4 regions of the Dickeya sp. CFBP 2040 genome follow, and region 2 is predicted to be linked to each of the others. Evidence: predicted binding sites of a transcription regulator. Region 2 holds the regulator's gene; each other region holds the start of a gene.
The links. Region 2 encodes Fur, which represses iron uptake genes when iron is present. Its sites were predicted from a motif close to ATAATAATGAGAACNACTATCAA; they were not measured.

Region 1 (7,615 bases), on a different contig from region 2:
CGGCACCAGTGCCGACGGGCTTTTTACATCAGAACAGACCTCAACGACAAACATTAGCGACCAACCGAGGCACTAGCGGGCAAGCACCCGCCGGGTCGAAGCCGGGTTATTCACCAGTTTTTCCGCAGGCCGGACAGGTCGCCGAACCAGTTCGCCGCCACAGTTGGGACAGTGGCCGTGCAGTCTCTCCTGCGCACAATCAGCGCAAAAGGTGCATTCAAATGAGCAAATCCGCGCCAGCAATGAATCCGGCGGCAGGTCAACATCACAACATTCGCAGTTAGGCCGTAATTCCAGCATAGTGTGTACTCCTGTTGTTCAGGGGTTATCCCGTTATCATGCCTGCCTGAGGTTACGCTGTCAGCAATCGGCTTGCCAGCCAGTCATCCGCGCTTTTTACCCCCGGCAGTACAAAGAAATAACCGCCGCCAATCGGCTTGATGTACTCCTCCAGCGGTTCGCCATTGAGCCGTTTCTGCACCGTCAGAAAACCTTTTTCCAGATCGGCCTGATAACAGACGAACAGCAGCCCCATATCCAACTGGCCGGAATTGGAGACGCCCAGCGAGTAGCTGTAGCCGCGGCGCAGCATCAGGTTGGCGCGGGTTTCCGGGGTACGCGGATTAGCCAGACGAATATGCGCATCCAGCGGAATCACCTTACCTTGCGGGTCGCGGCTGTAATCCGGTTCATCATGTTCGTGGGCCATGCCCAGCGGCGCGCCGCTGTGTTTTTCCCGACCAAAAATGGTTTGCTGCTCCTGCAGTGGCGTGCGATCCCAGAATTCAACATGGAAACGGATGATCCGCGCCGCCTGATAACTGCCGCCCACCGCCCATGCGGGTTCACCGGACTCTGCGCCAACCCACAGGATCTGATCCATCAACGCCCTATCTCTGGTATCAGGGTTAGCAGTGCCGTCTTTGAAGCCCAGCAGATTAACCGGCGTTTCCTTGCCTTTACTGCGTGCCGCGTGCGCGGAGATAAATCCTTCCCGCTTCCAGCGCACACTGAGCAAGTCCGGCGTCTGTTTGATGATATCGCGCAGCGCGTGCAGCACCGTTTCGTTAGTATTGGCGCAAATCTGCAACAACAGGTCGCCATGACACAAGCTGGCGTCCAACGCATCATTGGGAAAGCGGGTCATGCGTTGCAGTTTCAGCGGCTTGAGCGCCTGCAAGCCAAACCGCTCATCAAACAGCGATGCGCCAACCGACACGGTGATGGTGAGATTGTCCGGATAGATCTCCGGTCCCATGATGCCGGAGTCCAACGGCGGCAGGCGCGGATCAACGTCCGGCACCTTGCCGCCCTGCGTCAGAAACGCGATACGCTGAGTCAGCAACTGGAACAACCGGTTTAGATCGGGCTTGCTGGTCGCCAGCACATCAAACGCCACCAGCATCATCGCCGCCTGTTGCGGCGTGACGATCCCCGCCTGATGTTCGCCAAGAAACGGCTGTTTTTCCCAGCGTTCATCCTGCGGCGCCTGCGGTTTATCTTCCGCCTGCGCCAGCCGGTCAGCGCCGAGCGCCAACGCCCCGCCCATCATGCCCAGCCCCTGCAACAAGCGACGACGCGACGGCGAGGCAATGTCCGGTTGCGCCGCCGGACAAGCAGAAGGGTGAGAAGCGTGTGGCCCGTCCTGCGGGCCAGTGGTATGACTCATGATAGCTCGCCTCAGTCCAGTCCAAGCACGCCACGCAATTGCGCCAGGTCTTCCGCCAGTGTGGTGATCGGCCCTTTCAGCGCCGTGCGGTCGGCATCACTCAGTTTTTCGTAGGATTCAAATCCGTCTTTAGTTTTGTACTTCGCCAGCACGCCATCGACTGTTTTGAAGTTGGCGTCGATCTTGCCAAGCAACGGCTTATTGGCTTTCTCCAGCAGTGGGCGCAGCAGGTTGACAATTTTCTGCGCGCCGTCAACGTTGGCCTGGAAATCCCACAGATCGGTGCGGCTGTAGCGATCTTCCTCGCCGCTGATCTTGGTTGCGGCGACTTCTTCAATCAAGCCGGATGCGCCGCCCACCACCTTACTCGGCGGGAATGTCAGGCTGGCGATGCGTTTTTGCAGTTCCTGTGTATCGGCATACAGTTGATCGGCGTAATGCCCCATACCTTTGGTGGAGTGATCGGCAAACAACGCTTTCTCCAGCCGGTGGAAACCGGTGAATTTCGGGTCATCGGCTTTCTTCTCGTAGTCGTCTTCACGGGCATCGATACTGCTGTCCAGATCGGAGAACAGTTCGGCAATCGGCTCAATACGTTCGTAGTGCTGACGGGTCGGCGCATACAGCTTACGTGCCTCTTCCAGCTTGCCGGCTTTGATAGCGGCGGTGAACAGTTTGGTCTGCTGCACCAATCCTTCCACTTCTTTGGTAACGTACACTTTGTATTCGGCAATCGGCCCGACCAGATCCAACACGTTGGTTTTTGCGACGGCGGCATCATCGCTGGCAGTCACTACCAGTTTACCTTTCGGGTTGCTAAGCAGACCGCACGTCATGTCGTACTCTCCCGGCTCCAGGTTGGCAGTCATTTTCTGGGTAAAGCCCGGTGCGATATTCTCACGCTCTTCCACCACCATCACCCCTTTGAGGATTTCCCATTCCAGGTTTTTCTGGCTGGCGTTGGTGACGACAAACTGCGTTTTACCCGCGGCTACCGTGACTTGCATCGGCTCGCACTGCTTGTCATTAACCGTTATCTTAACCTGCGGAATATCCGCGGCCAGCGCATTGAATGCAGGAAAAACCAGCAGGGCAGCGCACAGCGCTGAGCGGCGGAACAATGGTGTAGACATAGAATTATCCCTTTTACATTAATTGTTAACTGTGATAGTTGTTAGTTGTGACAATAATTAATGGTGATGCTTACGCGCCATCGGCGCCGTGGCTGGCTCCATACGTTGCGGCATGAAAAAGAACACCAGCGCCGGAGTCAGATACAGAAAATAGACCACCACTTCGCTAACCGTCGGGGTTTCCTGATAGCCAAACATCCCTTCCAGCAGCGTGCCAGTCAGGGTATGGGTTGACAGCGTGGCGCTAAAATCGAACGCGATTTGCTGAAATTGATTCCACAACCCCGCTTCGTGAAAAGCGCGGATTGCTCCGGCTGCCAGACCGGCGGCAACAAACAGAATGAACAGGCTGCTCCATTTGAAGAACTGGGCCAGCCGCAGTTTCACTCCCCCCCAATAGATCATCATCCCGACCACGACGGCACACAGCAGCCCCAGTACAGCGCCGAGCGGCGCGTAAATGCCGACATCCTGCTGGAATGCCGCCAGCAGAAAGAACACCGACTCCAGCCCTTCACGCGCCACGGCGAAGAACACCATCGCCACCAGCGCCCACCCCTGACGTCGGCTGGCACTGAGCGCCTGATCGATAGCGCCTTCCAGATGAAGGCGTACCGAACGCGACACCTTGCGCATCCAAAACACCATGTAGGTCAGAATGATCACCGCAATAACCGCCACTATCCCTTCAAATAGTTCCTGTTGTTTTTGCGGAAACTCGCCGGTAGTGGCGTTGATGAACACCCCAAGCGCTAAACATAACGCCAGTGCCAGCGCAACCCCTATCCAGACCGCCCCTAACCACTGTTCACGCTGGGTGCGTTTCAGGTAGCTGGCAATCAGGCTGACGATCAACGCGGCCTCCAGTCCCTCTCGGAACATGATGAGTAATGGAACGAACATGGATGAATACTCCTTCAGGCAAACCCAGCACGCAGACGAGCACACTGCGCAGGAATACAAATAGGATAAAGAATGATAATAGTTCTTATTAATGAGAAAATGTAAGGTGGGGTAAAGTAATTTTTTCTAATCAAATATTTCAGCGCCAGCGGGCAACGTTTCGGTTTCATTCGTCGCCGCCCAGCGCTGGGGCTGGAACCATTTACTTAATTGCTAACAGCCACTTATTTCATCGGTAACTGCTTTTCCACTAACGCCACCCACATGGCAACGCCGTGCGGAATCAACGCGTCATTAAAGTCATACCTGGCATTGTGCAATGGGTGGGATGGGGTATCACCATCTGCCCCCAACCAGAAATAAGCGCCGGGACAGTATTCGAGCATACAGGCGAAATCTTCAGATGCCATAGAAGGAGCGATGTCCCAATGTACCTGATTCGCACCAAATATCGTTTCCGCTACCTCGCGTACCGTTTGCGCACTCCGCGCATTATTGCAAGTCACCGGATAACCAGGGTAATAACTCATCGACCCCGTCACGCCGAACACCTCAGGAATTTGCGCCACAAACTGCGCAATTAATGCCTTTACCTGTTCACGCACCGAGGCTTGCAGGCAACGCAGCGTACCACGCAGCACCACTTTTTCCGGAATAACGTTGATGGCCTCGCCACCCGCAATCTGCGTGATACTGATCACTACAGACGACTGAGGCGACAGGCGTCGGGAAGGGATAGTCTGTAACGATAACACCAACTGAGAAGCGGCCACGATAGGGTCAGCGCCATTTTCCGGCATAGCGGCATGACAGCTTTTGCCGGTCAGTACAATTTCAAACGAATCAAGCGAGGCCATCATGGCGCCGCAGTTCAATCCGGCATGTCCAACAGGCAGTCCCGGCCAGTTATGCAATGCATAAATGCCATCCATCGGGAAACGGGTAAACAGCCCTTCTTCCACCATACGACGCGCACCGCCAAGGTTTTCTTCCGCCGGCTGGAAAATGACTCGCACCGTCCCGCTGAAACGGCGAGTCTCGCTGAGATGGCTCGCCGCCGCCAGCAGCATCGCGGTATGCCCGTCATGACCACAGGCGTGCATCACGCCGGGGTGTTGAGATTTATAGGGAAGACTGCCCAGTTCCGTAACCGGTAGCGCATCCATATCGGCACGCAATCCGATGATCGGCCCAGGGCCATTTTCCAGCGTTCCCACCACGCCCGTTTCCGCCAACCCGGTATGGACCTGAAAGCCAAAGCGAGACAGCAACGTCGCTACCATTTCGGATGTCTGGCGTTCATGATAACCCAGTTCCGGATTAGCATGTAATTTGTGCCGCCACTCAATGGCCTGCGCAATCAGCGCCGGAGAAATCCCCATACTCTCCTCCTCATTGATTCACACCTCAGCCACCTGCTCCGATGTGTATTTTGCCCCAGACTCAGTCACCCTAATGATGACTTACTCTACCCCAGCCACCAATACGGACAAAGATTATCTGCCGGACAGTAAAGATACTTTTGGCATAACGCTTCGTGAACAATCCACCCTGCTTTGCGTATAACGCCTATGGCGACTGACGTAGCACAGATTGACATGACGTGGCACAGACTTACGTGGCATAGATTTTTTCAGGAAAAATAAGAGGTGAGTGCGTGTTTCATCGCTATACAAACACAACAACATCAACAAACTGACTTTTCAAATTCACGTTTCTCCCATCGTGCCGTGATGTGTGGTGTGCCACAATGAACCCCACAGTATGGCATTAGCCATCGCATCAGAAGAAAGGAGTAAAAATGAGTGACGCACCTGCCGCTGGCCTGTCTGCCAGCGAGGCGCTGGACCGACTGGAAGCGCTGTATGATGGCGCAGTCAGAGCGCTGCGTACCGCAATCGGCGATTTCATTAACCACGGCACCCTGCCGGATGCCGCCGCTCGCGCCAATGGGCTGTTTGTGTATCCGGAACTGCGCATTACCTGGGACGGACTGTCGCAAAAGCACAGCAAAACCCGTGCGTATGGCCGCCTTACCCACGGCGGCAGCTACCGCACCACCGTCACCCGTCCACAGTTGTTCCGGCATTATCTGGCGGAACAACTGGCAATTCTGGAAAACGATTATTCGGCCACTATCGACGTCGCACCATCGGACAAAGAGATCCCTTACCCCTATGTGATCGACGGTGCCAATCTGAAGCTGGAACGCTCAATGAGTGCTGCTCTGGCGCAGCATTTCCCCACCACATCGCTGGCGCTTATCGGCGATGAAACCGCTGATGGTCTGCTACAGACGCTTGACCATTTCCCCTTGTCACACTTTGACGCGCTGCGTACTGACTTTTCTCTGGCACGCCTGCGCCACTACACCGGCACCCGCGCCGAGCACTTCCAGCCGTTTGTGCTGTTTACCAACTATACCCGTTACGTTGATGAGTTCGTACGCTGGGCTTGTGATCAGATTGCCGATCCCTCCAGCCCGTACCGGGCATTGGCCTGCGCAGGCGGCGCAATGATCACCGCCGACACCGAGAACCCGCAGCAGGCGGTATCCGATCTGGCATGGAAAAATCATCAGATGCCGGCCTATCATTTGATCTCGCGCGAAGGGCGCGGCATTACGCTGGTGAACATTGGCGTCGGGCCGCCTAACGCCAAAACCATCTGCGATCATCTGGCGGTACTGCGACCACACGCCTGGCTGATGATCGGCCACTGTGGCGGCCTGCGGGAAAGTCAGAATATCGGTGATTATGTGCTGGCACATGCCTACCTGCGCGACGATCATGTGCTGGATTCGGTGTTGCCGCCGGATATCCCAATCCCCAGTATTGCCGAAGTACAACGCGCCTTGTATGACGCCACCAAGCAGGTCAGCGGTATGCCGGGCGAAGAAGTGAAACAACGGCTGCGCACCGGTACCGTGGTCACCACCGACGACCGCAACTGGGAATTACGTTATTCCGCCTCGGCGCTGCGCTTCAACCTTAGCCGGGCGGTGGCGGTAGACATGGAAAGCGCCACTATTGCCGCGCAGGGATATCGCTTTCGCGTGCCATACGGCACGTTGTTGTGCGTGTCGGATAAACCGCTGCACGGTGAGATCAAACTCCCCGGTCAGGCAAACCGCTTTTATGAAGGGGCGATTTCTGAGCATTTGCAGATTGGCATCCGTGCGGTAGATTTGCTGCGTGCTGAAGCCGAACACCTGCACTCGCGCAAACTGCGCACCTTCAACGAGCCTCCATTCCGCTAAATAAAATAAAACCGCTCTCAGGCTAACGAGAGCGGTTATCGATTGTTCATTCACAGAATCGTTTTATAAAGGGTTGCTGGCCCGCTGCGCCGAAACGGCGTAGATGAAGTAAGAGTTTCTGGTCTATGATGAAAAATGACCGGCAAGTGAACACCGCCGGCCTGATATTCATAGCGAACCAACATGCGATTGACAGAAAAGGAGAGCGTTATATGTCAGGCAGTAAAAAGAAAAAGAGTCCGATTGGTCTGGATGTGCAGCAGTCTGAAAAGATTGCCGCCAAACTGAACACGTTGCTGGCTAACTACCAGATTCTTTACATGAATGTGCGCGGTTATCACTGGAATATTTCCGGCGCGGCTTTTTTCGAACTTCACGCCAAGTTTGAGGAAATCTACAACGAACTGCTGCTGAAAATTGATGAACTGGCGGAGCGTATTCTGGCACTGGGCGTGCAGCCGCTACATGCCTACAGCGACTACCTGGAAGTAGCGGATATCAAAGAAGACGTCAACGCCACCGATGGCAAAAAAACGCTGCAAGGGCTGCTGGCCGGTTATGCGGTGCTGCTGCAACAGCAGCGGGAAATCCTGCCGCTGGCGGCGGATGCCAGCGATGAAGGCACGGCGTCGCTGATGACTGATTACATCA
Region 2 (7,615 bases):
TCTCAATCACGCTGGTGAGATTAGTATCTGCCGGGCCACCATTGGGCGGATTGTATTTAATACCGCCATCTTCTGGTGGGTTATGCGACGGGGTAATCACAATGCCATCGGCCAGCGCGCCACCCTGGCGATTGTGAACCAAAATCGCGTTTGACACCGCTGGCGTCGGGGTAAAGCCGTTATCCTGCTGGATAATGACGTCAACACCGTTGGCGGTCAGCACTTCCAGCACCGAAATGAACGCCGGTTCGGACAACGCGTGAGTGTCTTTGCCCACGTAGCATGGTCCGGTGATGCCCTGACGACTGCGCTCTTCGGCAATCGCCTGGGCAATCGCCAGAATATGGGCTTCGTTGAAACTGTGACGGGCGGCGCTACCGCGATGACCAGACGTGCCGAATTTAACCGATTGGGCCTGATTGGTCACATCCGGGCGCAACACATAATACTGGGACGTCAACTGTGCGACATTAATCAGGTCGCTTTGCCGGGTCGGTTGTCCGGCTCTTGGGTGATTAGCCATTGGCGTTTCTTCCTGACGCAGTGAGTTAAATGGTGCCGCAAACTTTTTCAGTCAGTTCCGGCGGGAACTTCATCGCCAGCATGATGTACTCGATCATGCTGCGTTTGCGACCGGTATTGGTATTGGTGATAACCCAGTAAGGCGAACCTTCAATGTGCCGGGGTTTAGTCTGGGCGCCGTGCAGCAACAGCGTTTGCTCGTCGGCAGCAAAATAGACGCGAGTGCGGCCATGCAACGATTCGGTAGCGGCGGCAAACTCTTCAGGCGACACGTGATATAAGGTAGACAGTACCATCAGAAAACGATTGACCGCCTTATTCTGCTCCGCATAGTCATCTGACAACAGCAATTCACGCACGGTTCTTACCCGGTCACGTGGCTGTTGTACGGCTGCAGGCTGGGTAATGGTCAACGCCGCTGTCGACGGGGCCACCGACGGTGTTGACTGCGCGCCGCTGAATTTCAGCATACGCCGTAAAATATCCGATGCACTCTCGCCGATATGTTGAGTGTGGCTGGCGATATAACGGTAAAGCTCGTCGTCGACCTCAATAGTTTTCATCTTTATCCAGTACTGTTTTATGTCTTTAATCAATCATTAGGAATTATACAGGCTATGCGCAACCCACGAACAGCGGCAGACGCCGGTGGCGACATATTCAGGATTATCCTGAATATGTCGCACAAATCCCGTACATGAGCGCGGTTTTCGCTCCCTGCCCGGCTGACGCCGCCCGATAGCGTTTACGCTGCGGCCAAACGCCATGATAAAGTCATGATACCCTAAGCCACTGTCTCTCTGAATGAACTTCACCATGAAATTGAATTATCGCTGGCAAAACGCACAACAACCGCAAAATCGATTACCCGTAATCCTTATTCATGGCCTGTTTGGTAACCTGGACAATCTTGGCGTACTGGCGCGTGATCTGCAAAAACATCACGATACGTTGCAGATTGATCTGCGCAACCACGGGCTGTCGCCCCGTTCTCTGGAGATGAATTATCCGGCGATGGCGCAGGACGTGCGCGAGTTGATCGATGAGCTGGGGTTGGAGCGAGTCATTCTGATCGGCCATTCGATGGGCGGGAAAGTGTCGATGGCGCTGACCGAGACGCTTGCCAAATGTATTGACCGTATCGTGGCAATTGATATCGCCCCAGTGGATTATCAGGTTCGGCGTCACGACAAGGTGTTCGCCGCCATTCGCGCCGCCAGTGACGCGGGTGTGGAGCAACGGGCACAAGCTGCGGCAATCATGCGCGATTATCTGCCGGGTGAAGAGGGTGTGGTGCAATTCTTACTAAAATCCTTTCAGCAAGGAGAATGGCGTTTTAACGTGCCGGTGCTGTGGGATGAGTACGAACACATTGTCGGCTGGCGAGAGGTGCCCGCCTGGACTGGACCCATCCTGTTTATTCGCGGCAGCGAATCACCTTATCTGGATGATAGCTACCGCGACGTGCTGTTGCGCCAGTTTCCCGCCGCCAAAGCGCATGTGGTGAGTGGCGCCGGGCACTGGGTGCACGCAGAAAAACCGGAGGCGGTGCTACGCGCTATCCACCGATTTCTAACCACTGACTGAGGTATCGGACGCCGGCAGCCATATCCATCGACGTCATACCACAGTTTAATTGAGCCTTGTCCCCAGTAAACGTTGTCGCCACCTCAACGGCTGGGGTATTATGGCGCGCTAAGTATGAGGGACGGCTGTCTGGCCACTTGCATCGTTAACCACATTTCATCAAAACACCGCCTGCGTTGCTGAAAGCAACGGATTACCCCCAGTATTCGAATCCCGGTGATCCAGTGCGGCGTTTTGGCCGAATTGCTTGCAGTACCATTAGTTATGGCAAAAGAACAAACGGATCGCACCACACTGGATCTGTTCGCGGACGAGCGCCGCCCTGGGCGGCCTAAAACCAACCCGCTCTCACGCGACGAGCAGTTACGGATCAACAAGCGTAATCAATTGCGGCGTGACAAGGTACGGGGGCTGCGTCGTGTCGAGCTGAAAATCAACAGTGAAGCAGTAGATATTTTGAATGCATTGGCTGAGCAGAAAAGCATCAGCCGCAGTGAACTTATTGAACAAATACTGCTGGCGCAGCTGGCGGAACAACAAGACTAACGCTCACTGGCGTCATCCATGACGCCGGTCGTTCTCAGCACATCAGAACGTTTCCCAATTATCATTACTCTTCCTGGCTGTCGCGGCTGGCAATGCCTTGGCAGCAGGGGCAGCCACTGCTCTGACTGGTGCCTGACGTTCACGCCGTGGCTGCAACCCAGTCATCTGTTCCTCTGTCAGCCGGAATACCGATACGGCTTCGGTCAGCACCATCGCCTGTTCTTCCAGCGAACGTGTTGCCGCAGAGGCTTCCTGTACCAGCGCGGCGTTCTGCTGAGTGACGCCGTCCATTTCCGTGATTGCCAGACCCGCCTGAGCAATACCTTTACTTTGTTCATCCGACGCAATGGCAATTTCAGACATGATATCGGTGACATTGGTCACTGCATTAACGATCTCGCTCATGGTGCTACCTGCATCGGCCACCAGCGCTGAACCGTTATCCACGCAACGAACCGACTCGGCAATCAGATTTTCGATCTCTTTCGCCGCCTGTGCACTGCGCTGCGCCAGGCTTCTTACCTCACCCGCCACCACCGCAAATCCACGCCCTTGCTCGCCCGCACGCGCCGCTTCTACCGCCGCATTCAGCGCCAGAATGTTGGTCTGGAAGGCGATGCCATTAATCACACTGGTAATTTCAGCAATCTTCTTCGAGCTGCCGGAGATCTCCGCCATGGTTTTCACCACGTTGTCTACCAATTCACCGCCCTTACTGGCTGTGGTGGACGCCTGGCGGGCCAGTTGGCTGGCGTGACTGGCGTTTTCAGCATTCTGTTTCACCGTCGATGTCAGCTGTTCCATACTGGCAGCGCTTTCTTCCAGTGCTGCCGCCTGCGATTCAGTGCGAGACGCCAGGTCGTTGTTACCGGAAGCAATTTCCGACACGCCCTGATAAATGGAATCAGCACTGGTACGAATCGTACTGACGGTATTAGCCAGACTGGTTTGCATATCACGCAGCAGCGGGAACAGTTTACCCACACAGTTGTTGCCAAAATCCAGAATCGGTTTTCCCAGACGACCAGCAGCAATCACCAGGAAATGGTCACGCAAATCGTTAAGCGGACGCACCAGGTAAGCCACCAGATAGCGATCAGTCAGGAACAGCATCAGCAAACCTGCGACCAAGCCTGCCAGCAAAATAGTCTGTCCTACACCGGTGATAGCTTCCAGCCGATTGCCGGCATCGACGAACATCTCCGACCCAGCCTTGTTGAAGTTAGTAAAAGAAACATTGAATTGACGGCTAAAGGCAGGAACGACGTCTTTAGAATATTTGTCGTATTCATCAAATTTTTTGTCTGCCGCACGTTGATACATGGGATCGACACCCTGAGTAATCAGATTACTCCAGTCGCGGGTCACCGCATCAACCAATTCCTGAGACAGGCCGGCATGGTCAATCTTCTTGAATGCTTCCAGATTAGATTTCAGTAAATCCAACGCAGCCTGTGCTGACTTCAGTTGTTCTTCCGCTTTCTGGTTATCCCCGCTCTGGCGGTAGTCAATCGCGCGCGCCAGTCGGGTGACCATACGAAAATATTGGTCATTACCCGTATTGACCAGGTTCATATTGTTAACCAGTAACGCACTGGTTTTAGAAGTTTCGTTCATGGTTTTGAACGAGTACATGGTGTAAACCGAAACCGCAACCCATAACACGCAGAAGATGCCAAGAACCCACAGCATGGCCGTGCGGATGGCAATATTTTTCAGGAATTGCATAGTTGACTCCATAAACGGGCTATTGATCGAAGAGATAAGGCTTGTTCTAAGTTATGCGATGAAAAAGTCTCTCGCTTTGTAATAAATATTGCTGCACATTTACATTCAATAAAGCACCATGTTCTGTCATCGTCAAAATCACAGGAACATTTAGTGTTTTATGTCGATTAAAAGCCAATAAAATTTATATATTTAATCAATTTCCCATATTTTCAGCCTCCTATACAAACATCGTATTTTAAAAAAATTAAAAAAACATTAAGGAAGTGGTTAATAAAAAACCAATCCGTCACTTCAATGCCATTTATGCACACCGCAACAGATACACGTTTATCCATCAGACAGTGTCTGCTATTATTAGCGGATCGTAGGTGACTCAGGCACCATATCCTTAGGAATCAAGAGGTTATTTTATCTATGGCTCTCATAGGCATTTTTTTTGGCAGTGACACTGGCAATACCGAAAACATTGCCAAGACGATCCAGCAGCAACTAGGAAGCGACGTTGCCGAACTGCACGACATTGCCAAAAGCAGCAAAGAAGATGTTGAGCGTTTTGATATTCTGCTACTGGGTATTCCGACCTGGTATTACGGTGAAGCACAGTGCGACTGGGATGATTTCTTTCCGACACTGGAAGAAATTGATTTTACCGACAAGCTGGTTGCCATCTTCGGCTGCGGAGATCAGGAAGACTACGCAGAGTACTTCTGTGATGCCATGGGTACCATTCGCGATATCATCGAACCGCGCGGCGCAAACATTGTTGGTCACTGGCCAACTGAAGGTTATTACTTTGAAGCCTCTAAAGGTCTGGCGGATGACACCCACTTTGTCGGTCTGGCTATTGATGAAGATCGTCAACCAGAGTTGACCGGTGAACGTGTATCCAACTGGGTCAAACAAATCAGTGACGAGCTTAATCTGAAAGAGTTGCTGGCCTGATTCGCCTGTGGCTCTGAGGCAAATCGACCCAGAGCCATACCGATGTATGTATATAGATAAAACCTATCACAATCAGTAATACATTTTTTTAACTTTTCATTCTGACAAGGTACACTATCTATTCGGTTAGCCGGATTATGTTTAATGATCGATCCTTGCATACACGTTGTTTCTTGCAGATAACCAGCCTGAATACATCAAGTTAACGGGAATCATCTTGCAAAAGTTCCATGGTTTCCATTTCGATGGCGCGGTTCTATAATTGAGACACGTGACCTTTTTTAAGCCAACCGATGATACTAGGCTAATAGCCTCCCAGATAAAGCAAGTAACAGGACTAAATCCGCATGACTGACAACAACACCGCATTAAAAAAGGCCGGCCTGAAAGTCACACTTCCACGACTGAAAATTTTGGAAGTCCTTCAGGACCCTCAATGCCACCACGTCAGCGCGGAAGACTTATATAAAAAGCTGATTGATATGGGTGAAGAAATTGGTCTGGCCACCGTTTACCGTGTGTTAAACCAGTTTGACGATGCAGGTATCGTTACCCGCCACAACTTCGAAGGTGGCAAGTCCGTTTTCGAACTCACTCAGCAGCACCATCATGATCATTTGATCTGTCTGGATTGCGGTCGGGTAATTGAATTCAGCGATGAGTCTATCGAAGCGCGCCAGCGTGAGATTTCAGAGAAATATGGCATCAAGCTGACCAACCACAGCTTATACCTGTATGGTCATTGTAGTAGTGGCGACTGCCGTGAAGACGACAGCGCACATGACGAACGCTAATCGTCTGATACTGAGCAAAAATAAAACCGCCGCGGCGGTTTTATTTTTATCTGGCTACCGCTAGTCTGGCGGCTGTTACCCTGCCCAACTATCACGCAACCCCACTGTACGGTTGAATACCAGATTGTCAGGGCTGGAATAGACACCATCGGCGCAGAAATAACCTTCACGCTCAAACTGATAAGCGTTTTCAGCTTTTGCATTACCCAGACTAGCTTCCACAAACCCCTGAGCAATACTCAGCGAATCCGGATTGATGGTTGAGAGAAAATCCTCTGCTGCACCTGGATTAGCCACGCTGAACAGGCGGTCATACAGACGGAACTGTGCTGGCAGCGCATGAGCTGCTGATACCCAGTGGATCACACCTTTCACTTTACGACCATCAGCCGGGTCTTTGCTCAGGGTTTCCGTATCGCAGCTGCAGTAAATCGTAGTAATCACGCCCTGCTCATCTTTATCAATTCGCTCTGCTTTAATCACATAAGCATTGCGCAAGCGCACTTCCTTACCCAGCACCAGACGTTTGTACTGCTTGTTGGCTTCCTCGCGGAAATCAGCGCGATCAATATATACCTCACGGCTGAACGCCACCTGACGCGTTCCCATCTCCGGATTATTGGGATGATTAGGCATGGTAAGCCACTCTTCATACCCTTGCGGCAGGTTCTCAATCACCACTTTTACCGGGTCCAGCACCGCCATCGCTCGCGGCGCATTCTCATTCAGATCATCACGGATACATGACTCCAGCGCGGCCATTTCCACCGTGTTGTCCTGCTTGGTAACCCCGATACGGCGGCAGAATTCTCGGATAGAAGCAGCGGTGTAACCACGACGGCGCAAACCGGAGATGGTCGGCATACGCGGATCATTCCAGCCTTCTACTACCTTCTCGTTCACCAGTTGGTTCAGTTTCCGCTTGGACATCACCGCATATTCCAGGTTCAGCCGGGAAAACTCATACTGACGCGGGTGGGCAGCAATCGTAATGTTATCCAACACCCAGTCATACAAACGGCGGTTATCCTGAAACTCCAGCGTACACAGCGAGTGCGTGATCCCTTCCAGCGCATCGGAAATACAATGGGTAAAGTCATACATCGGATAGATGCACCATTTATTGCCGGTCTGATGATGCTCGGCAAATTTGATGCGATACAGCACCGGGTCACGCATCACAATAAACGGCGATGCCATGTCGATTTTGGCACGCAAACACGCTGTACCTTCAGCAAAACCGCCGCTGCGCATCTTTTCGAACAATGCCAGATTTTCTTCGACGCTACGATCACGGTACGGGCTGTTTGTGCCAGGGGACGTCAGCGTGCCGCGGTATTCGCGGATCTGCTCCGGCGTCAGCTCATCGACATATGCCAGCCCTTTATTAATCAGTTCAATCGCATACTGGTGTAACTGGTCAAAATAATCAGACGAATAGCGAACATTGCCACTCCAGGAAAAACCCAGCCACTGGACGTCATGCTTGATGG
Region 3 (7,615 bases), on a different contig from region 2:
CTCTGGAGAAGCCAGAGGTATCCCATCATCACACTATTGAGGTTGACGCCGATATTCGTGAGCGTGCCCTGGTGCCGCTGAATCGGATGCTGGAGTTCGCAGTTAAACCCAGGCTGTAGTCAATACCATTCAGGAGTAAAGATGGATTTTTTTAGTACCAGCAATATTCTGGTTCACATCCCATTAGGGGCCAATGGTTATGACCTGTCGTGGGTTGAAGCGCTGGGGACGTTATCCGGTCTGATATGTATCTGGCTGGCTAGTTTAGAAAAGACCGAGAATTATCTGTTTGGTCTGGTCAATGTGTCGTTGTTTGCATTGATCTTCTTTCAGATTCAGTTATACGCCAGTTTGTTGTTGCAGGTTTTCTTTTTCGTCGCCAATTTGTATGGTTGGTACGCATGGAGCCGCACCATAGATGACAAAGCACTGGAACTGCAGGTGCGTTGGTTGCCGCGACGGCAAGCGATATGGTGGAGTGCGGGATGTGTGGTTGCGATTGTGCTGATGTCACATTATATCGACCCATTTTTTTGCGTACTGACCCGTACCGCTGTGATGTTGATGCAGGCTGTTGGTTTGGATGTGGCGATGCCGACATTGCAACCAGATGCGTTTCCATTCTGGGATTCGGCGATGACGGTATTGTCAGTAGCAGCCATGCTGCTGATGACCCGAAAATATGTGGAAAACTGGCTGTTATGGGTGGTGATAGACATTATCAGCGTGGTGATTTTTGCGTATCAGGGAGTCTATGCCATGTCGCTGCAGTATATGGTGCTGACGCTGATTGCCTTTAATGGCACCTGGCTATGGATCAAAGGTGCGCGAAATAATCGCTCGCAGCCACTGGCCCGAATGATATAGGTTGTGCCGGTTGCTGGTGTATATCCCCGGTTGCGATGGGCTTCGCCTGGTTGAGGTTGCGTAAACCATGTGTAACACGGTTTACGGTAGCCTGTCTCGAATCTTCTCATTCCTGTGGTTTTATCGTCTGCCGCGCACCAGTGCTCATTGCTTGAGCTGGGTGCGGCACGACCAAATCGTTTCCCGCACGCAGCGGATAGCGGTTAACACACATGGCTATTATTACGCCAATTTTTTAACCGCTTGACTTATAATAATCAGCCTTCAATATAAATAACGATACTTTTATTTTTTCGTTTTCACCTCCGAACAGGCAGGAGACGATAGTCTGTTGCTGCGGAGACATGGACCCATTATGAATTACCAGAATGACGATTTGAGAATTAAAGAAATTAAAGAGTTGCTCCCCCCCGTCGCGCTGCTGGAAAAATTCCCTGCCACTGAGCGTGCAGCACAGACAGTATTTAATGCCCGTAACGCTATCCACAACATCCTCAAAGGTCATGATGACCGTCTGCTGGTGGTGATTGGACCCTGCTCCATCCATGATCCGAAAGCGGCTAAAGAGTATGCGGCCCGTTTGCTGAAATTACGCGAAGAACTGCGTGATGATTTAGAAGTGGTGATGCGCGTCTATTTTGAAAAACCGCGTACCACTGTGGGTTGGAAAGGACTGATTAACGACCCTCATATGGATAACAGTTTCCAGATCAATGATGGCTTGCGCATCGCCCGCCAGTTATTGCTGGATATTAACGATACCGGTTTGCCGGCAGCGGGTGAATTTTTGGATATGATCACGCCGCAGTACGTGGCGGACCTGATGAGCTGGGGGGCGATCGGTGCCCGTACCACTGAGTCTCAGGTGCACCGTGAACTGGCATCTGGCTTGTCTTGCCCGGTGGGTTTCAAAAACGGTACTGACGGCACCATCAAGGTAGCGATTGACGCTATTAATGCCGCTCGTGCGCCGCATTGTTTCCTGTCGGTGACCAAGTGGGGCCATTCGGCGATAGTCAATACCAGCGGCAACCACGACTGTCATATTATTTTGCGTGGCGGTAAAGCGCCGAACTACAGCGAAGAGCATGTGCAGGCAGTGAAAGTGGGTCTGGAAAACGCGGGCCTGCCAGCACAGGTGATGATCGATTTCAGCCACGCCAACAGCTGCAAGCAGTTCAAAAAGCAGATGGACGTTTGTGAAGATGTATGCCGCCAGGTAGCGGGTGGTGAGAAAGCTATCATGGGCGTTATGGTGGAAAGCCATTTAGTGGAAGGTAACCAGAGTCTTGAAAGCGGTGAACCGCTGGTATACGGCAAGAGTGTTACTGATGCCTGTATTGGCTGGGATGATACCGATAGCTTGCTGCGTCAACTGGCAGCGGCAGTACGTCAGCGTCGCGGCTGATATCCGCTATCGTCAGATAAGAAAAAACCCGGCTAAACCGGGTTTTTTACTACTTTCCCATCATCTGTGCTACAGATGATGTCTTGGCGTATCAGGAATTACTTCGCTTTACCCTGATTGGCTACTGCGGCTGCTTTGGCCGCGATCTCGTCGGCATTGCCCAGATAGTAGCGTTTGATCGGTTTGAAGTTTTCGTCGAATTCATAGACCAGCGGTACTGCGGTCGGGATATTCAGCTCCAGAATTTCTTCTTCACTCATGTTATCCAGATATTTCACCAGTGCACGCAACGAGTTGCCGTGTGCAGCGATGATCACGCGCTCGCCTTTTTTGATACGTGGCAGAATGTTTTCATTCCAGTAAGGCACCACGCGTTCGATGGTCAGCGCCAGACTTTCAGTCAGCGGCAGCTCTTTGTCGCTCAGCGACGCGTAGCGCGGATCGTGTCCAGGGAAACGTTCGTCATCACGGGTCAGTTCCGGTGGAGTAACCGCGAAACCGCGACGCCACAGTTTAACCTGCTCGTCACCATATTTTTCAGCGGTTTCCGCCTTGTTCAGGCCCTGCAACGCACCGTAGTGACGTTCGTTCAGTTTCCAGCATTTTTCTACTGGCAGCCATGCCTGATCCAACTCGTCCAGCACGTTCCACAGGGTGTGAATGGCACGTTTCAGCACAGAGGTGTAGGCAAAATCAAAGCTGAAACCTTCTTCTTTCAGCAGGTTACCTGCCTGTTTGGCTTCATTGACGCCTTTTTCGGACAGATCAACATCCATCCAGCCGGTGAAGCGGTTTTCGTTGTTCCACTGGCTCTCACCATGTCGCACCAGTACCAGCTTAGTTACAGCCATAGCTTAACTCCTTCATATACTAAGATTTCTATGATAACTACGCTCATTATAGGGCCGGAGAGCGGTTATCGGCAATCGCTAGTCATTCAGCCGCCTGATTTATATGCCGCCAAAATGACGATAAATTAAGCGGCTTTATCGTTTCAGCTTGTCTGTTTCTCCACCACAGGCGATGGGGAAACAAAAACAGTGCAGAAATTACCCTCATCGACAGCAATGGCGTGCCGCCGATGCCGCCGATTCACATGAACCACAGGTATGGCAGCAGTTGGCCATTACTTTTTCCAACGGTGATATTTTTCCACTGCATTGACGACAGGTAAATTATAGTCAAACAGAGACAGCAGCCAGATGCTGCCAAACAGCATAACTGGTAGTGTAATAATCATCATGGTGTCTTTGACGCTGTTCAAAAAGGCTCTGACGCGTTGAGTTTGGTGAAGATTTTTCGGCATTGACATGGCCTGCGTGTGACATACCCTCCCTCTATCGCGGTTGTTATTTGCCGGGGAAAAACGGTTACCGGTAAGCAGGAAAGACCGCTACCTATTCCTAAAAGGGATGGCAATTAAGAGAGCCAGTGTACTGGCTCTCTGGTATGCATCAGTCTGCGGGGGCGTCAGTGGGACTGACGGTGAACGCATAACGGGTAAGTGACCGGTAGCGCTTACCGGGTTTCAGCCAACAGTCGGGTTGTGGCCAGTCCGAATGGTTGGGGCTGTCCGGTAGAAACTCACTTTCCAGCGCCAGCCCGGCATGGTTGGCATAAGGCGGCCCATCGCGCGACGGCGTGCCAGCCAGAAAGTTACCGCTGTAGAGTTGCAACGCCGGGGCGCTGGTGTAGACCTGCATGTGGACCTTGCCGTCTGATGACCACAGGTTGGCTGCTGGGCTTTCGATGGAGCCACCGGTGCGATGCAACAGAAAGGCGTGGTCATAACCGCGCACAGCCTGCTGGTCGGCATCGGACAAAAAATCCTGCATCAGGGTCTTGGGCTGGCGGAAGTCGAAACTACTGTTCGCTACCTCCCGCAATGTATCACCGGGGATGCCGTCCTGATTTACCGGCAGATAGTAATCCGCCAGCAGTTGCAGCCGATGATGCCGTGCGTCGGTCAGTTCGCCATCAAGGTTGAAATAGGCATGGTTGGTCAGGCACACCGGGCAGGGTTGGTCTACCTCGGCCTGATACTCAATGTCCAATGCGTTCTGATCAGTCAGTTGATAACTGACCTGTGCGATCAGTGTGCCGGGAAAACCCTGATCGCCATCCGGCGAATGTAACTGGTAGGTGACCTGATCATCACTCTGTTGCAGTATTTGCCAGCGCCGCGCGTGGAATCCATCTGGTCCGCCATGTAACTGGTGCAGCCCCTGGTTCGCCTTCAGTCGAATCAGCGCATCGCCCTGACGCAGTGTGGCGTTGGCGATACGGTTGGCGTAACGCCCTACTGACGCGCCCAGATAGGCGGTTTGATGCGGGTACTGCTCAGGCGCACACCCTAGCAGCACTTCACGCGTTGTGCCGCCAGACAGCGGTAACTGGCAGGAGAGCCAGGTGGCTCCCCAATCCATCAGCGTCACTCGCGTGCCGTGACGATTTTGCAATAAGGTCAACTGAAAGGGCTGACCATCCGGGGCGAGCGCCGTGTGCGGCGCGCGCGGTTCAACAGGGTCATTCGACATAACCGGCTCCTGGCGAGGCTTGGCAGACGTAACAGGTGGGTTGCAATCCGGTTTTCGCCGGATACTCCTGCATTACGGCATTTTGCACCGCTGTTACGTGCTGTTGTGGGATCAACGCCACGATACAGCCACCAAATCCACCGCCGGTCATCCGCACGCCGCCTTCATCGCCGATCACCGCTTTGACGATCTCCACCAGTGTGTCGATAGGCGGCACGGTGATTTCGAAATCATCCCGCATTGAGGCATGAGATGCAGCCATCAGTTCGCCCATCTGGCGCAGGTCGCCGCGCGTCAACGCATCGGCTGCTGCCAGCGTGCGGGCATTTTCGGTAATGATATGGCGTGCACGGCGTGCCACAACCTCATCCATACCGGCTGCATTGGCAGCAAAATCTGCCTCGCTGACGTCACGCAACGCTTTAACCTGAAAATGACGCGCTGCGGCTTCGCACTGCTGGCGGCGAGTGTTGTACTCACTGTCTACCAGACCGCGTTTGACGTTGGAGTTGATAATCATCACCGCCACGTTATCCGGCATCGATACCGCGCGTGTCTCCAGTGACCGGCAATCGATCAGCAATGCATGGCCACGCTGGCCTTGCGCTGAAATCATCTGATCCATGATGCCACAGTTGCAACCGACGAACTGGTTTTCCGCTTCCTGGCCGTTGAGCGCCAGCGCTACATTGTCCAGTGGCAGCTGGTACAGCGCCTGAATGGCTTTACCGACCGCCACTTCCAGCGATGCCGACGAACTCAGCCCGGCCCCCTGCGGCACGTCACCGCTTATCACCAGATCCGCGCCGCCAAAGGCATCGCTACGGGTTTTCAGATGCTTGATGACGCCGCGGACATAATTCGCCCACTGCCACTGCGGATGATGTTCGAACAGTGCATCCAGCGAAAACTGATCCTGCTGGTTGTCGTAATCTACCGCAATCACCCGAATTTGCCGGTCATCGCGTGGTGCGGCGCTGATGGTGGTCGAATAGTTGATGGCGCAGGGCAGAACGAAACCATCGTTGTAGTCGGTATGTTCCCCTATCAGGTTGACCCGGCCCGGCGCCTGTACCGTGAGGGCTGCCGGATAACCGAACTGTTGCTGGAAAATCGCCTGGGTGCGTGCTGATAAGGTCATGCCTGAACTCCTGAATCACGAGAGTGACTGTCGTCACGGTAATGAATGTCGCTGACCGCCCGCAGCCGCTCTGCGGCTTGCTCGGCGGTTAAGTCACGCTGGGTTTCCGCCAGCATTTCGTAACCCACCATGAATTTGCGCACAGTGGCGGAACGCAGCAGCGGCGGATAAAAATGCGCGTGCAACTGCCAGTGTTGCTGATCGCCGTCGGTAAAGGGGGCACCGTGCCAACCCATTGAGTAGGGGAATGAGGTCTGGAACAGGTTGTCGTAGCGGCTGGTGAGTTTTTTCAGCATCAACGCCAAATCCTGACGCTGTGTCGCGGTGATGTCCGGCAGCCGCAGGATGTGGGCTTTGGGCAGCAGCAGCGTTTCAAACGGCCAGGCCGCCCAGTAGGGCACCACCGCCAGCCAGTGCTCGGTTTCCACCACGTGGCGAGCGCCGTCCTGCAATTCGCGTTGCAGGTAATCAACCAGCAGCGGTGAACCGTGCTGCTGGAAATAGTCGCGTTGCAGTCGGTCTTCCCGTTCCGCTTCGTTGGGCAGGAAGTCGTTGGCCCAGATCTGCCCGTGCGGATGTGGGTTAGAGCAGCCCATTGCCGCGCCTTTGTTTTCAAACACCTGTACCCATGGGTAAGTTTGCCCCAGTTCGGCGCTCTGTTGCTGCCAGGTGGCGACCACCTGCTCCAGTGCGGCGAGCGACAGTTCCGGCAGCGTTTTGCTGTGGTCCGGTGAAAAGCAGATGACCCGGCTGGTGCCGCGCGCGCTCTGGCAGCGCATCAGCGGGTCGCTGTTTTCCGGCGCAGTCGGCGTGTCCGCCATGAGTGCGGCGAAATCATTGGTGAAAACAAAGGTGCCCGGATAGTCAGGGTTGGTATCGCCGGTAACCCGTACGTTGCCGGGGCAGAGAAAGCAGGTGGCGTCGTGCGACGGCAGCGGATCGGAGGATACGCTTTCCTGTTGTCCCTGCCATGGGCGTTTGGCGCGGTGCGGCGATACCAAGATCCACTGACCAGTCAGTGGGTTGTAACGACGATGCGGATGTTCAACGGGGTCAAAATACGCCATTGGGATACCTTACTTGGTCATTGAAGAACGTTTGTCGTCGAAAAACGTTCTTCATCAAAAAACGCGTGCTGTCATCGAAAAAATTGTTTTCGAAAAAGGGTACGTGCTGAAAAAATGAATTTACCCAGCCATCAGTCCGAAAAACCATTCGGATGGAGGGATTGCCAACGCCAGGTATCAGCGGCCATTTCGTCCAGTGTTCGACTGACGCGCCAGTTAAGTTCGCGGGCGGCTTTTTCTGAGTCAGCCCAGTAAGCGGGCAGGTCGCCGTCGCGGCGGGGCGCGAAATGATACGGCAGCGGTTTGCCGCAGGCGCGACTGAAGGCTTCCACCACTTGCAATACGCTGTAACCGACGCCAGCGCCAAGGTTATAAGTGTGTACGCCGGGTTTGCCGTGCAGAGTGTTCATGGCGGCGACATGACCGTCGGCCAGGTCCACCACATGGATATAATCCCGCACGCCGGTGCCGTCGATGGTCTGGTAATCGTTGCCGAAAATCGCCAACGACTCGCGGCGGCCTACCGCCACCTGGGCAATGTACGGCATCAGGTTGTTGGGCACGCCCTGCGGGTCTTCGCCCATTTCTCCTGTCG
Region 4 (7,615 bases), on a different contig from region 2:
CCGCCGTCACTGCATGATCAACGGTCTGGACAGCATCGGCCTGACGCTGCAGCACGAGGACGCCATCGCCCGTTACGAGCAGCAACAACCGGCGTTTCTACGCTAGTTTGGCTTTGTGGGCTTTTAAACCACTTAAGTGCAGATAAAGGGTTTTCCGGCGTCAAAAACTGTGCTGAGGTGGGTGACTTCGCCGGGTGAGCGGCATGGATGCCGCGAAAGCCCGTGCCGCGTCTGGAACGCGTCACGGGCGGCCCGAACAGCGAAGGCGAACGCCGAAGGAACCGCGAAGCGGCACAGTTTAGCCCTCAAGCCAGTGGTCAAGGAGAGGCGGCGTCTGAGCCTCTCCTTGTCGTGCGTGCGGCGGTGCTGCAAAGGGAGAATCGACGTTATCGCGCACGAAACCTCCCACCGGTCTTGCATAAACTCGTCAGCAACAAAAACAACGCGGTTGTTTGTCGACAACCTCAATGAGAACGCGGACCACGGCTCCAGTAGGCCATAAAGGTGACGGATTCCTGCGCCAGGCCTTTTTCTGCCAGCAGATACCGGCGCAACGCCTTCACCGCTGAGGATTCAGCCGCTACCCACCCGAAGAACTGCCCTTGCTGCGCACTGGCCGGTTCCCAGACCTTCTCACCATCAGCAATATCCGTCACCATAACAGGGCTTGCCTGCACCTGTGCTGTCGGGCATGACCAATGGCGTGCCGCCTCCAGCAAACGCTCACCATAGGTCGCGCCCGTGCCTTCACGCGGCAACCAGACCACCTCGGCGAACGGCAAATTGCGATAATCGTCAGTGCAATCGGCCTGTAACGGTACTTCGATAAACGCCTGCACCTGCGGTGGGTTATCCTGCTGCGCCAACTGTTCCAGAATGCCTTTGATCGCCGGTAATGCAGTTTCATCGCCCATCAGCAGCACATGACGGGTGTTTTCCGACAGCACCCACTCGTAGCCGCCATTATCACCGGCAAAATCGCCGCGCGGCGCTACCACCTGCAACACTGCACCGGGTTGTGCGCTCAGTACCCAGGCCGAAGCCGGTCCTTCGGTGCCATGCACCACGAATTCCACCACCATTTCGCCAGCGTCGGTATCCAGACTGCGAAGGGTGTAAGTGCGGGGGATTGGGCGTTGTAATTTGGGCATCGCCTGCACCAGCTTATACCACTCGCCGACATCCGGCAGGCGCGGCGGCGTGCCGTCTTCGGCGGGCAGTAACACTTTAATACGTTGATCCGGCGAGCAAATCTTCATCATCTTCACCGCCTCTCCCCTGAATACACAACGCATCAGCGATGGAGTAAGCAATGTTTTGTGAGCCAACCTAACATCAAATACTTTATATTCCTTTACCCCAGCCATAACCCGCCCTTACCTCTTTTTTTAGTGATTCTCCAGCAACACGGTCTGAAAACGATGTACTGATGCCAAACTCCGCACAGTTTTACCATCTAAAATAAGTAATGAGAAATATTATTAATTCAATTTACATTCTCAAATAAACCATGACTTCCCCACTTTGGATTGCCTGTGGGATCACGGTTTTGTCCGGCACTTTTCGCCTATGCTGATTGTTCGTTATTCACGAGATAAGGAGACCTCATGACACGCATCATCCGGTGTTATCGCCTGAGCCTCTCCGGCGACTGTCGCCCCTGGTTCAACATCGACCACCGCCTTACCGACGATTTCCCACGCTCGTTTCATGCCTGATTCAGCCTGACGCTGATTTTTCCCCTTTTATTTCAATTTATTATTTTTGACGTCATACAGCGGCAAACCTGCCTGCTGACTGGCGTCATGGAGATATTGCATGAAACGCATCCCTGAACCTTTTCGCATCAAAATGGTAGAAAACATCCGTATGACCACCCGCGACGACCGGGAAAAAGCCTTGCAGGAAGCAGGCTATAACCCGTTTTTGTTGCGCAGCGAGGATGTCTACATCGACCTGCTGACCGACTCCGGCACCGGCGCCATGAGCGACCGTCAGTGGGCAGGGTTGATGATGGGCGACGAAGCCTACGCCGGGTCGCGCAACTACTACCATCTGTGTGAAAAAGTACAAACGCTGCTGGGGTATCCGTTTACCATTCCTACCCATCAGGGGCGTGGGGCAGAACAGATTCTGTTCCCGTGTCTGATAGCCAAAAAGCAGCGTGCAGGTGGCGGTAAAAAACCGGTGTTTATTTCTAACTTCCATTTCGACACCACCGCTGCCCATGTGGAGCTGAACGGCGCGCGCGCCATCAACGTGGTGACACCAAAAGCCTTCGACACCACCACCTATTACGACTGGAAAGGCGATTTCGACCTTGACCTGTTACAGACCACCATCGAGCAACACGGTGCGGACAACGTCGTGGCCATCATCACCACCGTCACCTGCAACAGCTCCGGCGGCCAGCCGATTTCAATGGGCAATATGCGTGAGGTGTATCGCATCGCGCAGCAACACGGTATTCCGGTGGTGATCGACTCCGCACGCTTCTGTGAAAATGCCTGGTTTATTAAACAACGTGAAGCCGGTTATGAGAACCGCTCGATCAAAGCGATCGTCCATGAGATGTACCAATACGGCGACATGCTCACCATGTCAGCGAAGAAGGACCCGATGGTGAACATTGGCGGCCTGTGCTGTTTTCGCAGCGACGAAGAGCTGTTCAACGAGGTGCGCATTCGCTGTGTGCCAATGGAAGGGTTCGTCACTTACGGCGGACTGGCTGGGCGCGACATGGAAGCACTGGCCATCGGTCTGGAAGAAGGCATGAACGAAGATTATCTGACTTACCGCATCGGTCAGGTGACCTACCTTGGCGAACGCCTGCGCGCCGGTGGTATCCCAATTCAGTACCCGGTAGGTGGGCACGCGGTGTTTGTCGATGCGAAAAAGCTGCTGCCGCATATCCCGGCGGAACAGTTCCCGGCACAAGCGCTGAATAACGAGCTGTATCTGGAAGCGGGCATTCGCAGCGTAGAAATCGGCTCATTACTGCTGGGACGGGACCCGGATACTGGCGAACAGAAACCCTCGCCGCTGGAACTGCTGCGCCTGACCATTCCACGCCGGGTGTATACCAACGATCACATGGATTACATCGCCGATTCGTTGATTGCACTCAAGGAGAGAGCCAGCAGCATCAAAGGGCTGACCTTCACCTATGAGCCGCCGGTATTGCGCCACTTTGTCGCCCGGCTGAAACCGGTGGAATAACACGCCACCAGAAAACCTGCCATAAAAAAGCCAGCGGAACACGCCGCTGGCTGGTGAACAGCACCATTACTCAGAACACTACGGCGGTTTCCCGCCGACGTTCTCACTCTCATTTGATGCCGTCAGCTTTACAGCCAGCGACGATAGTCTTCCTCCTCCATATCCTGGATCTGCCACTGCGTAACCTGTAACAGCAATGCCATTCGCTGGGTAGCGGTGAGTACACCCCATCCCCGACGACAGCCTCGGCAAAGCCAGCGACGATATACCCTAAATAATTCGAGTTGCAGGAAGGCGGCGACGCAGAGAATCCCCAGGAGCTTACTCAAGTAAGTGACTGGGGTGAGCGAGGAAAGCCAACGCACCTGCAACTTGAAGTATGACGGGTATAAAAGCGGAATAACCGGCACATATAGCCTCCCCTTCACGACGGTTCACGCACAGAACCATTCACTGCTATTCAGTATCCGCGTAATATAGGGAAAAATATATTGATGACCTTGAATCGTGGAGTTCCCCTTTTATGTCCTCCCCTCGCCTGCAACAACAATTCATCCGGTTATGGCAATGCCTGCAAGGTCAGGATACCGATACCACGCTGCAAGAGCTGGCGCTGTTGCTCAGTTGCTCACGCCGTCATGTCCGCTCACTGCTGAGTGCTATGCAGCGACAAGGCTGGCTCACCTGGCAAGCGGAAGCCGGACGCGGTAAACGCTCGCACCTCGGCTTTATCTACACTGGATTGACGCTGCAACAGCAGCGGGCCGAAGACCTGCTGGAGCAGGATCGCATCGACCAGTTGGTACAACTGGTGGGCGACAAAGAAACCGTACGCCAGATGCTACTGTCGCACCTTGGCCGCAGTGTACGGCAAGGACGCCACCTGTTGCGTATCCTGTACTACCGACCCATGCACAACCTGTTGCCCGGCAGTGCGTTACGGCGTTCGGAAACCCACATCGCCCGCCAGATTTTCAGCGGGCTGACCAGCTTAAATGAGGAAAATGGGGAACTGCTGCCGGATATCGCTCACCACTGGCAGGCGCTGTCGCCGCGGCACTGGCGTTTCTATTTGCGCCCGGCGATTCGTTTTCACCATGGTCGGGAACTGACCATGGAGGACGTGATCGCCTCGTTGTCCCGGCTGAAGACGCTACCGCTGTTCTCCCATTTAACCGATATATCGTCACCGACACCGTTTGTGCTGGATATCCGGCTCAATACGCCGGACAACTGGCTGCCATGGTTGCTCGGCAGCGTACCGGCGATGATCCTGCCGCAAGAATGGCAAACACTGCCGGATTTTATGCGCCAGCCTGTCGGCACCGGGCCGTATAAAGTGGTACGCAATTCCCCCAATCAGTTAAAAATCGCCGCGTTTGACGATTACTTCGGCTACCGGGCGCTCATTGACGAAGTCAGTATCTGGGTGCTGCCGGACGCGCCGATCATCCCCGCCTGCACGGTCACGCTGCAAGGCGATGACACCATCGATAATGAACTGGAAAATCGGCTTGAAGAAGGCTGCTATTTCCTGCTGTTCGACCGCCGTTCGCCGCAGATGGCAGACCCGGAGGTTCGTCACTGGTTATGTCAGGTACTCAGCCCCGTGGCGATGCTCGGCCTGGCCGATAGCCCGTACCAGAGCGACTGGTCTCCCGCTTATGGCCTGCTGCCGCGCTGGCATCACAGCCCACCGCGGGCAGTGCGGGAAAAACCCGTCGGCCTGACGCACCTCACCCTCACCAGCTATCGCGATCACCCCGAATACGCGGTGATAAGCAGCATCATAGGCCGTCTGCTGGCATCGCACGGCGTCACGCTGACGCTACGCAGTCTGGAGTTCGACGTCTGGTGTCAGGGCGCTGACGCCAGCGACCTCTGGCTCGGCAGTGCTAACTTCTACCTGCCGCTGGAATTTTCCCTGTTCGCCATGCTGTATGAACTGCCACTGCTGCGGCATTGTCTGGGGGAAGACGAGCTGGATAACACCGCACGTCAGTGGCGTCAGGGCGAGCTATCACTGGCGGACTGGAGCCAGTCACTGGTCAGCCGCCAGCAGCTTCATCCGCTGTTCCACCACTGGCTGCGGTTGCAAGGGCAAGCCAACATGCGGGGACTGCATATGAACACGCTGGGCTGGTTCGATTTCAAGTCCGCCTGGTTCGCGCCGCCAGCCCCGCCAACATGATCCTCTGCCGCCAGTCATGACGCTTTTACTGATGTGACAAACACTTTACAATAGCGCCGTTCTCAACGGGGTGCGGCCCCAACATTCATGTACGAGCAGTCATGTACGAATAGTCATGTACTAACAATCATGTACGTTTGCGCCGCTGAGAAAATACCCGTCGAACCTGATCCGGTTAATACCGGCGAAGGGATTTGAGACTGCATCCTGCTTGCTCAAAGACCTTTGCCGCCTTCAACAATTTGGAGCGCAAAGTGTTAAAGAAATTACTGTCCTGTCTGTTATTGCTGTCCGCCCCCGTGTTCGCCAAACCGACCCTGACGGTCTACACCTACGATTCGTTCGCCTCGGAGTGGGGTCCCGGCCCGGCGGTCAAAACCGCATTTGAAAAAGAGTGTGACTGCGAACTGAAATTCGTCGCGCTGGAAGATGGCGTCGCGCTGCTCAACCGTCTGCGTATGGAGGGCAAAAATAGCCCGGCGGACGTGGCGCTGGGACTGGATAACAATCTGGTGCAGGCGGCGGCGCAGACCGGCCTGTTCGCCCCGCATGGCGTCAACACCAGCACGCTGACGCTGCCCGGCGGCTGGCACAACGACACCTTCCTGCCCTTCGACTACGGCTATTTCGCCTTCGTCTATAACAAAGACAAGCTGAAAAACCCGCCGAGAAGCCTGCATGAACTGGTGGAAAGCAACCAGTCGTGGAAGGTTATCTACGAAGATCCGCGCACCAGCACACCGGGGCTGGGGTTACTGTTGTGGATGCAAAACGTGTATGGCGACAAAGCACCACAAGCCTGGCAGAAACTGGCGGCGAAAACCGTCACCGTCACCAAAGGCTGGAGCGAAGCCTACGGCCTGTTCCTGAAAGGTGAAGCCGATCTGGTGCTGAGTTACACCACTTCACCGGCTTACCATCTCATCGCCGAGAAGAAAGATAGCTATGCGGCGGCCAATTTCAGCGAAGGCCACTACCTGCAGGTGGAAGTCGCCGCCCAACTGGCTGGCAGTAAAAACCCACAACTGGCAGCACGTTTTCTGCAATTTATGATAAGCCCTGCTGTTCAGCAGATCATTCCGACTACTAACTGGATGTACCCGGTGATCAAAACCGAGTTGCCTGAAGGCTATAACACCCTGACGCGGCCTGCCAGCGCGCTGGAGTTTACCCCACAGCAAGTCGCAGAACAGCGGACGAATTGGGTTCAGGCATGGCAGCGCGCCGTCAGCCGCTGATTCCCGGCTGGCTGTGGCCGGGGCTGCTGGCGGCTGTTTTACTGCTTGGCACCGCCGTGCTGGCGTTCGGCGCACTGTGGCTGGACGCACCCAGCGTGCCCTGGCAGTCGCTGTGGAATGACAGCTACCTCTGGCATGTCATCCGCTTCAGCTTTTGGCAGGCGTTGTTATCGGCACTGCTTTCCACCTTGCCCGCGCTGTTTCTGGCGCGGGCGTTGTATCGCCGCCGTTTTCCCGGCCATCGTCTGTTGCTGCGCCTGTGCGCGATGACGCTGGTGCTGCCGGTGCTGGTGGCGGTATTCGGCATTCTCAGCGTCTATGGACGGGAAGGCTGGCTGGCACGTTTGCTGATGCAGGTGGGCATCGAATACCGGTTTTCGCCTTACGGCTTGCAGGGCATCCTGCTGGCTCATGTCTTTTTTAATCTGCCGCTGGCAACCCGACTGTTCTTGCAGGCGCTGGAAGGCATTGCGACCGAGCAACGCCAGTTGGCAGCACAACTCGGCCTGCGCGGCTGGTACTTCTTCCGTCTGGTGGAATGGCCGTGGCTGCGCCGCCAGCTCTTACCTGCCGGGGCACTGATCTTCATGCTGTGCTTTGCCAGCTTTGCTACCGTGCTGGCGCTGGGTGGCGGCCCGCAGGCGACGACCATCGAACTGGCTATCTATCAGGCGCTCAACTTTGATTATGACCCGGCGCGCGCCGCGCTGTTGGCGCTATTACAGATGGTATGTTGTCTGGGGCTGGTGTTACTCAGCCAGCGACTGAGCCGGTTACTGGCGGTCGGTGTCAGTAATCGCCAGCACTGGCGCGACCCACAAGACAGCCTGTGTAGCCGCGTTGCCGATACGCTGCTGATTACAGCGGTGCTATTACTGCTGCTGCCGCCGCTGCTGGCCGTGGTGGTGGATGGACTAAACCGCTCGCTACCAGACGTGTTGCGCCAGCCCGCTTTATGGCAAACATT

Region 1: efeU (iron uptake transporter permease EfeU) is a predicted target of Fur. The motif match lies at 3,778-3,800, and genes of this name have one in related genera.
Region 3: gpmA (2,3-diphosphoglycerate-dependent phosphoglycerate mutase) is a predicted target of Fur. The motif match lies at 3,151-3,173, and genes of this name have one in related genera.
Region 4: Dpoa2040_RS12795 (siderophore-interacting protein) is a predicted target of Fur. The motif match lies at 1,463-1,485, and genes of this name have one in related genera.

What each region holds. Positions count from the first base shown of each region.
Region 1 covers NZ_JAAVXH010000039.1:41,515-49,129, reverse strand. Annotated here, with positions in the region: gene Dpoa2040_RS05685 (DUF1272 domain-containing protein) at 73-300, opposite strand; gene efeB (iron uptake transporter deferrochelatase/peroxidase subunit) at 353-1,669, opposite strand; gene efeO (iron uptake system protein EfeO) at 1,681-2,802, opposite strand; gene efeU (iron uptake transporter permease EfeU) at 2,860-3,705, opposite strand; gene Dpoa2040_RS05665 (M20 aminoacylase family protein) at 3,930-5,087, opposite strand; gene Dpoa2040_RS05660 (AMP nucleosidase) at 5,507-6,964, shown strand; gene Dpoa2040_RS05655 (Dps family protein) at 7,177-7,615, shown strand, end outside.
Region 2 covers NZ_JAAVXH010000028.1:26,612-34,226, forward strand. Annotated here, with positions in the region: gene pgm (phosphoglucomutase (alpha-D-glucose-1,6-bisphosphate-dependent)) at 1-523, opposite strand, end outside; gene seqA (replication initiation negative regulator SeqA) at 549-1,085, opposite strand; gene ybfF (esterase) at 1,339-2,109, shown strand; gene ybfE (LexA regulated protein) at 2,374-2,655, shown strand; gene Dpoa2040_RS03910 (methyl-accepting chemotaxis protein) at 2,698-4,383, opposite strand; gene fldA (flavodoxin FldA) at 4,801-5,328, shown strand; gene fur (ferric iron uptake transcriptional regulator) at 5,676-6,122, shown strand; gene glnS (glutamine--tRNA ligase) at 6,198-7,615, opposite strand, start outside.
Region 3 covers NZ_JAAVXH010000051.1:21,480-29,094, reverse strand. Annotated here, with positions in the region: gene nadA (quinolinate synthase NadA) at 1-119, shown strand, start outside; gene pnuC (nicotinamide riboside transporter PnuC) at 142-867, shown strand; gene aroG (3-deoxy-7-phosphoheptulonate synthase AroG) at 1,223-2,275, shown strand; gene gpmA (2,3-diphosphoglycerate-dependent phosphoglycerate mutase) at 2,374-3,126, opposite strand; gene Dpoa2040_RS06910 (hypothetical protein) at 3,402-3,581, opposite strand; gene galM (galactose-1-epimerase) at 3,730-4,812, opposite strand; gene galK (galactokinase) at 4,802-5,953, opposite strand; gene galT (galactose-1-phosphate uridylyltransferase) at 5,950-7,020, opposite strand; gene galE (UDP-glucose 4-epimerase GalE) at 7,152-7,615, opposite strand, start outside.
Region 4 covers NZ_JAAVXH010000087.1:244,402-252,016, forward strand. Annotated here, with positions in the region: gene leuD (3-isopropylmalate dehydratase small subunit) at 1-106, shown strand, start outside; gene Dpoa2040_RS12795 (siderophore-interacting protein) at 465-1,367, opposite strand; gene tnaC (tryptophanase leader peptide) at 1,608-1,718, shown strand; gene tnaA (tryptophanase) at 1,819-3,219, shown strand; gene sgrT (glucose uptake inhibitor SgrT) at 3,348-3,548, opposite strand; gene sgrR (HTH-type transcriptional regulator SgrR) at 3,743-5,410, shown strand; TPP riboswitch at 5,467-5,621, shown strand; gene thiB (thiamine ABC transporter substrate binding subunit) at 5,665-6,648, shown strand; gene thiP (thiamine/thiamine pyrophosphate ABC transporter permease ThiP) at 6,624-7,615, shown strand, end outside.